3 regions of the Sinorhizobium sp. NFACC03 genome follow, and region 2 is predicted to be linked to each of the others. Evidence: predicted binding sites of a transcription regulator. Region 2 holds the regulator's gene; each other region holds the start of a gene.
The links. Region 2 encodes PhoB, which activates phosphate uptake and scavenging genes when phosphate is short. Its sites were predicted from a motif close to TGTCATNNANCTGTCAT; they were not measured.
Positions count from the first base shown of each region.

Region 1: a site for PhoB is predicted at 1,794-1,810, ahead of BLU35_RS13840 (DUF1868 domain-containing protein). Genes of this name have one in related genera too.
Region 3: a site for PhoB is predicted at 1,856-1,872, ahead of BLU35_RS17140 (Orn/Lys/Arg family decarboxylase). Genes of this name have one in related genera too.

Region 1 covers NZ_FMXF01000009.1:11,776-15,050, reverse strand. Annotated here, with positions in the region: gene BLU35_RS13850 (polyprenyl synthetase family protein) at 1-838, opposite strand, end outside; gene mtgA (monofunctional biosynthetic peptidoglycan transglycosylase) at 984-1,757, shown strand; gene BLU35_RS13840 (DUF1868 domain-containing protein) at 1,862-2,596, shown strand; gene BLU35_RS13835 (glutathione S-transferase family protein) at 2,618-3,265, shown strand.
Region 2 covers NZ_FMXF01000001.1:75,258-78,532, reverse strand. Annotated here, with positions in the region: gene BLU35_RS00375 (aspartate aminotransferase family protein) at 1-93, opposite strand, end outside; gene BLU35_RS00370 (GcrA family cell cycle regulator) at 515-1,036, shown strand; gene phoB (phosphate regulon transcriptional regulator PhoB) at 1,105-1,788, opposite strand; gene phoU (phosphate signaling complex protein PhoU) at 2,047-2,760, opposite strand; gene pstB (phosphate ABC transporter ATP-binding protein PstB) at 2,811-3,275, opposite strand, start outside.
Region 3 covers NZ_FMXF01000012.1:161,719-164,993, reverse strand. Annotated here, with positions in the region: gene BLU35_RS17150 (acetyl-CoA carboxylase biotin carboxylase subunit) at 1-1,216, opposite strand, end outside; gene BLU35_RS17145 (acetyl-CoA carboxylase biotin carboxyl carrier protein) at 1,216-1,641, opposite strand; gene BLU35_RS17140 (Orn/Lys/Arg family decarboxylase) at 1,917-3,275, shown strand, end outside.

The DNA of each region.
Region 1 (3,275 bases), on a different contig from region 2:
ATTCGGCTTCTGCGACCAGTTGCTCCAGCCGCTCCTCTGCCCAGGCCTGGCCGTGCAGCGCGACCAGCGTGCCTTTGCCGCGGGCGGCGTCCTTGCCGGTCGCCTTGCCCATGGTCTCCGCGTCAGCAGTGAGGTCGAGCAGGTCGTCAGCGAGCTGGAAGGCAAGGCCGATCTTTTCGCCGAAGTGGCGAAGCCGGGCGCGGTCGTCTTTCGATGCGGCAGCGACGATGGCGCCCGCTTCGCAGGCGAAGCGGATGAGGGCGCCGGTTTTCATGGCCTGCAGCGTCACGATGCCGGCCTCGTCGGGCGGCGACTTCTCTGCTGCCAGATCGAGCGCCTGTCCGCCGGCCATGCCACCGTGGCCGGCGGCGCGTCCGAGCGCCAGGATCAGCTCCACTTTCTGGCCGTCCGTCAGCAGCGTTTCGGGGGCCGCGATGATGTCGAAGGCGAAGGTCAGCAGGCTGTCGCCGGCGAGGATCGCGGTTGCCTCGTCGAAGGCCTTGTGCACCGTCGGCTGGCCGCGGCGGATATCGTCGTCGTCCATCGCCGGCAGGTCGTCATGGACGAGGGAATAGCAATGGACGCATTCGAGCGCCGCCCCGACGCGCAAGGATGCATCCAAGCTGCCGCCGAGAAGATCCGCACATTCGATCACCAGAAAGGGGCGCAGCCGCTTGCCGCCGTTCAGCACGCCGTGCCGCATGGCCGCGAGCAGGTTTGCTGGTCGCGCAATCTCGTCGACCGCCGTCGCCGAGCCGAGCAGGCGCTCGAGCAGAGCTTCGACGGCGCGGGCATTGCCGGTGAGGCGGCGGGTGAAGGGCGATGTGTCCTGGCTCATGCGCGCTCTTTGGCACGGGCGAAGAGGGCTTTCAACGGGGATTCGTGTCGCAGCGGCGCGCTTTCCCTGGGACAGCCGCCTGGGCGCCTTGCCTTTTACCAGAAAGCCCGTTCAACTTTGCCGGACCATGCACTAAGAGAAGCGGATGGACAGCGAGGTGAACAGTCAGGCCGTGAACGTCGTTCCGGAAGCGCGCGAGGAGGGCGAAGTGCCTTCCAGTCGCTGGTCTTCGCTTCGCCGGACATTGCGCAAGAAACGCCGCCAGATCATCCTGGCTGTCCTGGGTTTCGTTGCCCTCCCCTATGTGCTGATCGTTCTCTATCTCGTCGAGTTCGTCCACCCGGTCTCCACCTTGATGCTGCGCGATCTCGTTCTGCTTCGCGGCTACGACCGCCAATGGGTCGATTTCGAGAACATCTCGCCGGTGCTCGTCCAATCGGTGATGATGTCGGAGGACGGTCAGTTCTGCGCCCATGACGGCGTCGACTGGGGCCAGATGCGCGGCGTGGTCGAGGATGCGCTTGAAGGGGAATCGACCCGTGGCGCCAGCACCATCCCGATGCAGACGGTCAAGAACCTCTACCTCTGGAACGGCCGCTCCTTCCTGCGCAAGGGCATGGAGCTGCCGCTGGCGGTCGCTGCCGATTTCGTCTGGAGCAAGCGGCGGATGATGGAGATCTATTTGAACGTCGCCGAATGGGGTGATGGGATCTACGGTATCGAGGCGGCGGCCCGCCACCATTTCGGCGTTTCCGCGGCGAAGCTCTCGCGCCGGCAGGCCGCACTGCTTGCGGTTTCGCTGCCCAACCCGAAAGAGCGCAATGTCGGCAAACCCGGCCGTGGGCTCAAGCGTCTGGCGAATTTGATCGAGCGTCGCGCCAGCCGCTCCGGCGGCTACATCACCTGCCTTTATGATTGAGATCAGACCTTTTCATTGGATGCGGTTGCCGGGGGATGTCATCCTGGCTTCGTAGAGTTCTGCCATCTGGGCCCTCTCTCCATTCAAAAGGCCCGATCGCTCCCATGACCTCGATTTCCCCTTCGCTTCTCGCCTTTGGCCGCAACGCGGACACCATTCCGCCGAAGCATCTCGGAACCCGCTACGCCACGGACGGCCGCTTCCTGCGTGAGCCGGGCAACACGGTCGTCTCCCACGTCACCGCCGGATCGCCGTCCGAGACGGCCGTGCTTGCCGTGCGCGAGCGTCTGATGGCGATGCCCGAGGCGGGGCAGTTCGCCTTCACGCATCCGTCCAGCCTGCACATGACGATCTTCCAGGGCATCATCGAATATCGTCGCAGGCTACCCTATTGGCCCGTCGATATGGCGCTCGATACACCGATCGATGTGATGACCGAACACTACTGTGCGCGGCTGAGGCACTTTGCGCCGTTGCAGCCCTTCCGTGCCCGCGTGACCGAGATCACGCCAACCGGTCTCGCGCTTGAAGGCGACAGCGTCGCCGATCGGGCTTGCCTCAAGGCCTGGCGCGATGCTTTCGCCGAAGTCTTCGGCTATCGCCATCCTGATCATGACGACTATGCGTTTCACATCACCTTCGCCTATGTCATCGACTGGCTCGATGACGCGGCACTGCCGCGCTGGCAGGAAATGTTGAGCGAACAACTCGCCTGCCTCAGGGAGCGGGCGCCGGTGATCGAGCTCGATCCGCCGGCCTTCTGCTCGTTCGAGGACATGAACCATTTCGAGGAACTGATCGTTTTCTCGGACAGATCAGCAATCACGGCCAGCAATTAAGGCCAGCATCAAGGAATGTAGATGACCGGACTTACCCTTTACGTCGGCAACAAGAACTATTCGTCCTGGTCGATGCGGCCCTGGATGGCGATGACCGCCGCGGGCATCGCCTTCGAGGACGTGGTCATTCCCTTCGATTTCGCGGCCGGCAATCCTGATATCCGCGCGATCTCGCCGACCGGAAAGGTGCCGCTGCTGCGCCACGGCGATCTGCTCGTCTGGGAATCGCTGGCGATCATCGAATATGTCGCCGAGCTCTTTCCCGACGCCGGGCTTTGGCCGTCCGATCGCCAGGCCCGCGCCCGGGCCCGCAGCTATTCCATGGAGATGCTCTCCGGTTTCAGGGCGCTGCGCGGTGCCTGCCCGATGAACATCCGCCGGGAGAGGCGGGCGCTTCAGGTGGATGCCGACGTTCGCGCTGATGTCGTGCGCATCGAGCAGATCTGGAAGGAGGCGCTTGCCCACTCCGGCGGGCCGTTCCTCTTCGGATCCTTCAGCGCGGCCGATGCAATGTACGCGCCTGTGGTCAACCGCTTCGACGTCTACGATCTCGTTGCGGATCAAGAAACGCTCGGCTACATGCAACGGGTGAAGGCACATTTCGCTTTCCGGAAGTGGGAAGAGGCTGCCCGCGCCGAGCCGTGGGTCGTTCCCGATGACGAGGTCTGAATCGGCGCCG
Region 2 (3,275 bases):
GCCGTCTTCGGCGATCAGCCAGACGCCCTCTCCTCGCTCGAAACGCAACGGCGCGCGCATGTAGGTATCGTAAAGCGGCGTGGTTGCAGTCATGCGAGGCTCTCCTTCACTCCAATCGGCATCGGTCCCGCTGCTTCATGCGGCCCGATAAAAATCAAAAATGCCGCCTTTCGGCGGCGCAGGCACTATTCCTATTTCGCACTGCAATGTCAACAAAACCAAGCCTTGCAGCGCGGTAACGAGATCCATTTCCCTGCGACGAAAAAATCGGCCGGAAGGGCTTGCAAAAATGCAACGCTGATCGAGCAAGTTGGGGAAAACTACGAATTCGATTCGGCGTGATTCCCCGGACTCTTGCCACGGAGTCCGGCGGTCAGTACGTTAACATTCAATTACTAGACGCATGCGGCGGACCTAGTCACCAAAAGAGTTATCGCGTTTGCAACCTCGAGATTCAACCGGGGTGCGGTGAGGGATTCTGCCATCCCCAACGCTGAGAACGGAGAGTGCAGAAATGAACTGGACTGACGAGCGGGTGGAGAAACTGAAGAAGCTTTGGTCCGAGGGCCTGAGCGCAAGCCAGATCGCGGCACAGCTCGGCGGCGTCAGCCGTAACGCTGTCATCGGCAAGGTTCATCGCCTGAGCCTTCCCGGCCGCGCCAAAGCCGGCGGCAGCACCACTGCGGCAGCCCGCCCGAAGCGGCCGACCTCGGCGCCGCGCGCTCCGAACTACGCCTCGCGCGTTTCGACCCGCACCGTTGCCCGTCCGTCCGGCGCCACCGTCCTCAAGGAAGAGATCGAAGTCGATCTCGTTGCCGAGCAGGATTTCAGCATCCAGACCGACGTGGTCGTGCCGATGTCGCGCCGCCTCGAGCTGACCCAGCTCACCGAACGCACCTGCAAGTGGCCGATCGGCGACCCGCTGAAGGAAGAGTTCCACTTCTGCGGCAACGATTCCCCGGAAGCTTCGCCCTATTGCAGCTTCCATGCGCGGCTTGCCTACCAGCCATCCGCCGAGCGCCGTCGGATGCGCTAAGGATCCGCACAGGACCAAAACGAAAGGGGCCGATCGGCCCCTTTTTCATTGACTTCTGTTTGCCCTTCTCAGCTTTCGAGCGAGTAGCCGGCGCCGCGCACGGTGCGGATGACATCAGGCATGGTCGAGAAGTTCAGCGCCTTGCGCAGGCGGCCGACATGCACGTCGACGGTCCGCTCGTCGACATAGATGTCGTGGCCCCAGACGCCGTCCAGCAACTGCGAGCGCGAGAAGACACGGCCCGGAGAGGACATCAGGAACTCCAGCAGGCGGAACTCCGTCGGCCCCAGGCGAACTTCGCGGCTGCGACGATGGACGCGATGGGTTTCCCGGTCGAGCTCGATGTCGCCGCAGCGCAGCAGCGTCGAGAGAACTTCGGGCTTCGCCCGGCGGAGCATCGCCTTGACGCGGGCCATCAGCTCCGGCGTGGAGAAGGGCTTGACCACATAGTCGTCGGCCCCGGTCGCGAGACCGCGAACGCGCTCGCTTTCCTCGCCGCGCGCCGTCAGCATGATGATCGGCAGCCGCTCCGTCTCCGGGCGCTGGCGCAACCTACGGCAAAGCTCGATGCCGGAGACGCCAGGCAACATCCAGTCGAGGATCAGAAGGTCGGGCAGGCGTTCCTGTAGCCGGATCTCCGCCTCGTCACCCCTGAGGATCGTATCGACGTCGAAGCCTTCAGCTTCCAGATTGTAACGCAGCAGGACGCTCAGCGCCTCTTCGTCTTCGACCACGGCGATTTTTGGCAACATCAGGTAACGTCTCCTTACCGCGAGCGCCGCGCGGGTCCAGCGGACCGGCCGGCACTCAGACACTCTAAATCTGGAGCATCCCCGCCATTTTCAAAGGCGGTGCGAAAAGCCGCATGCTTCAGATGCAGGAATTCGGGGCCGCGACCGAAGCCGCGACCGGATGATACTCATGGGCATGCATTGCGAACGGCGCGTTTGACGCCAGAGCGGGATGAGGAAAAGTGTATGCGGTTGTCCCCCGCATCCCGCTCAAACCTTCTAGTCGTTGACCGAGCCCAACGTCGACGTGTTGTCATCCTTCGGGCGCTCGCCCTCCGGCTGGGCACCCGTCGCCATGTAATAGATCGTCTCGGCGATGTTGGTCGCGTGGTCGCCGATACGCTCGATGTTCTTGGCACAGAACAGAAGATGCGTGCAGGGCGTGATGTTGCGCGGATCTTCCATCATGTAGGTGAGCAGCTCGCGGAACAGCGAGGTGTAGATCGCGTCGATCTCCTCGTCGCGTTCGCGAATGCTATTGGCCTTTTCCGGCGAACGCGAGGCATAGACGTCGAGCACTTCCTTGAGCTGCACCAGAGCGAGTTCGGCGAGATGCTCGAGACCGCGGGCGAGCTTGCGCGGGATGCCCGAACCGGCAACCGCGATCACGCGCTTGGCAGTGTTCTTGCCGAGGTCGCCGACACGCTCCAGGTCGGAGGCGATGCGGATCGACCCCATGATCTCGCGAAGGTCGGCGGCGACCGGCTGGCGCTTGGCGATCGTGACAATCGCCTTCTCGCCGATCTGGCGCTCGGCATCATCGAGAACGGTGTCGTCCGAGATTACCTTTTGCGCCAGCGCCAGGTCGGAATTGACTAGGGCGCGGACGGATTCGGCGACCATCTGCTCGGCGAGACCGCCCATTTCCGAGATGCGGCGCGTCAGGTACTTCAGTTCTTCGTCATAGGCGGACATGATATGCATGGACATGATCGTCGATCCTTACAGGCGCTTTCCAGTGACTGTTGCAGCCGTGATTGGCCTCAGCCGAAGCGGCCCATGATGTAATCCTGGGTGCGCTGGTCATCCGGATTGGTGAACATCTTGTCGGTGTCGTTCTCCTCGACGAGATTGCCGAGGTGGAACATGGCGGTGCGCTGCGACACGCGGGCGGCCTGCTGCATCGAGTGGGTCACGATGACGATCGTGAAGTTCGTGCGCAGTTCGTGGATGAGTTCCTCGACCTTGGCGGTCGCGATCGGGTCGAGTGCCGAGCAGGGCTCGTCCATCAGGATGACTTCCGGGCTGACGGCAACAGCGCGTGCGATGCAAAGGCGCTGCTGCTGACCACCGGAGAGGCCGGTGCCCGGCTCCTGCAGGCGGTCCTTCACCTCGTTCCACAAACCTGCCTTCTGCAGGCTGGTCTCGACCACATCGTCAAAGTCCGCCTTGGTGCGGGCAAGTCCGTGGATGCGCGGACCGTAGGCGACGTTGTCGTAGATCGACTT
Region 3 (3,275 bases), on a different contig from region 2:
GCGCTTGGACGATCAGCTTGGCGATCAGGGAATCATAGTACGGGGAAACCCGGTATCCGGCCGAGACATGGGTATCTACGCGAATGCCCGGTCCGCTTGGAAAACGAACCGCTGAAATGCGACCGGGGGCAGCCACGAAAGTGGTTGGGTCCTCCGCGTTGATACGGCATTCGAAGGCGTGTCCTTGCGCCTCGCCGCGAAAACGGCTCGCGTCGAGCACGTCGCCTTGGGCCGAACGCAGCTGCTCGTGCACGAGATCGACGCCGGCTGTCGCCTCCGTTACGGGATGTTCGACCTGCAGCCGGGTGTTCATTTCGATGAAGTAGAACTCGCCGTGCTCGTAAAGAAACTCGAAGGTCCCGACCCCACGATAGCCGATCTGCCGGCAGGCCTCCGCGCAGCGCGCGCCGATCCTCTCTGCGAGTTCCGGCGCGATACCGGGTGCCGGCGCCTCCTCGACGACCTTCTGGTGCCGTCGCTGAACGGAGCAATCGCGATGACCAATCCACACGGCATTGCCGTGATTGTCGCAGAGCACCTGGAATTCGACATGGCGCGGGTGCTCGAGAAACTTTTCCACGTAGAGCTCGGGCTTGCCGAAGGCCCGGCGCGCCTCCTCGCGCGTGATCGCGACCGCATCGGCCATATCGGCGCCATCGCGCACGACGCGCATGCCCCGCCCGCCGCCGCCGCCGGCCGCCTTGACGATGACCGGGTAACCAATGGCCTCAGCGGTGGCGCGCACGGCATCTATGTTATCAGGTAGAGGCTCGCCCGGTCCCGGCACGCAAGGGACGCCGGCCGCCATCATCGCGCGCTTGGCAGCGATCTTGTCGCCCATGATGCGGATTGCCGAGGCCGGCGGGCCAACGAAAACCAGGCCGGCATTTTCGACCGCTTCGGCGAAATCGGCGTTCTCCGAGAGAAAACCGTAACCGGGATGGATCGCCTCCGCGCCGGTCACACGCGCCGCAAGGAGGATCGCCGCCTGGTTGAGATAGCTCCTTGTTGGTGCCGACGGCCCGATCGAGAGTGGACCACCGTCGCTCGGTGCTGCCGCGCCGGCCCTATCCGCCTCGGATGCAACACGGATCGGGCGAAGGCCGAGTTCCTTGCAGGCCCGTTCGATCCGCACGGCGATTTCTCCGCGATTGGCGATGAGGACGGACTGGAATGGATGGCCGATTTTCCGGGAGGCCTCGAAAAACGCGTCCATCACCCGATCTCCACGAGCGGGTCGCCGAAGGCGACCTCCTGGCCGTCCTCAAAGAAGACGCGCTTGACGATGCCGCCGAACGGAGCCGATATAGTCGTGAAGACCTTCATCGCCTCCACGATGCAAAGAGCTTGCCCCACTTCTACCGGCTCGCCTGCCGCCACCATTGGAGCGGATCCCGGGCTGTTTGACTGATGTACGATGCCTGAAGTCGAAGCACGAACGAGTTGCGTTTGCGGCTGGTCGTCCAACCTTGGCGGCTCGACCGTTGATGGCATTGCCTGCATGGTGGTTGGGATTTCCAGGTTGGCAACACGAGCCGGATTGCGAATGACGACAGTCGTGTCCGCATCGCTGACTGTCAGCTCCGAGACACGCGAACGCCCAACAAAGTCGAGAAGCGTCTTGATCTTTTGCAGATCCATTGTTTTCCCCACGGAACGAAGGTCACCGGGTGCGGTCCTGAGAGCCGTGATCCGTCCGGTGCAGTTGGGGAAATCTTACACAGCATCCTGTTTGATGGGGGCAGACAAACTTTGAATAGAGAGACCATCGCTCCCTCTCCCGCTGCTCCACGAGGACTCTTGGACGAATGGCCGACACGAGTTGGTCTCGAAGATCACAGATAATCCGGGCCGCTGTCACAACATCGTCATGAAACACACGAACAACTCGCTGCGTATAGATGGCGGAGGCTCAGATGGACTACTTCAGGCGCTTCACCTTTTTGTTCGCGACACCCGCCTTCGACAGCGAGGACCTGGAGGGGGCCCGCTACCACCAAATCGTCGAGGAGATCGAACGATCTGGTTTCGAGGTGGTGCGCGCGCGCAATCTCGAAGACGCTGAAATCGCCGTCCAGACGGACGCGGCCATCGGCTGCATGATGGTCGATTGGGGCAAGAAGGGTATGGAGGGCAAGACAGCCTCCCTCATCAATCTGATGCGCCGTCGCGGCCTCGAATTCCCCATCATTCTCTTGATCCGCCGCAAGCGCTTCGAGGATGTACCGGTCGAAGTGCTCGACTTCATCGACGGCTATGTCTTCCTGTCCGAGGAGACCCCTGCCTTCATCGCAAAGAACCTCATCAGCCGCCTCAAGCAGTACGCCGAGACGATGAAGACACCTTTCTTTGGCGCGCTGGTGGATTACGCCGAGGAAGGCAACCAGCTCTGGACATGTCCCGGCCATAATGGCGGCGTGTTCTATAGCCGCAGCCCGGTCGGACGCGTGTTTATGGAGCATCTGGGCGAAGCGGTATTCCGCGACGATCTCGACAATTCCGTGCTCGACCTCGGCGATCTCCTGACCCATGAGGGCCCGGCGCTCGCGGCGCAGAAGGAGGCCGCCAAGATTTTTGGCGCGGAGAAGACTTATTTCGTCCTCAACGGCACCTCGACCTCCAACAAGGTCGCGCTCTCCGCCCTCGTCACCGACGGCGACCTGGTTCTGTTCGACCGCAACAACCACAAGGCAGCGCATCACGGCGCGCTGATGATCTCCGGCGGTATCCCGGTCTATGTGCCGACCGCGCGAAACGCTCATGGCCTCATAGGGCCCATGGATTTTGGCTCTCTGAACGAGGAGACGCTGCGGCAGCGTATCCGCACCCACCCATTGGTCAAAGACCCCAACGCCTGGCAAAAGCCGCGCCCGTTTCGGGTGGCGGTGGTGGAACAGTGCACCTATGACGGCACGATCCACAATGCGGAGATGATCCTGAAGGCCATCGGGCATCTGTGCGACTACATCCTGTTCGATGAGGCCTGGGCGGGCTTCATGAAGTTTCATCCGCTCTATGCCGGACGTTTTGCCATGGGCCTTGCAGAACTCGGACCCGAAGCGCCGGGCATCATCGCCACGCAATCCACGCACAAGCAGCTTGCGAGCTTTTCACAGGCTTCGCAGATCCACATGAAGGATCGGCACATCACCGGCCAGAAGCGGCGGGTCGAACACCGGCGCTTCAATGAGAGCTTCATGCAGCACGCGTCGACATCGCCCTTCTATCCGCTCTTCGCCTCCCTGGACGTCGGTGCGCAGATGATGAAGGGCCGC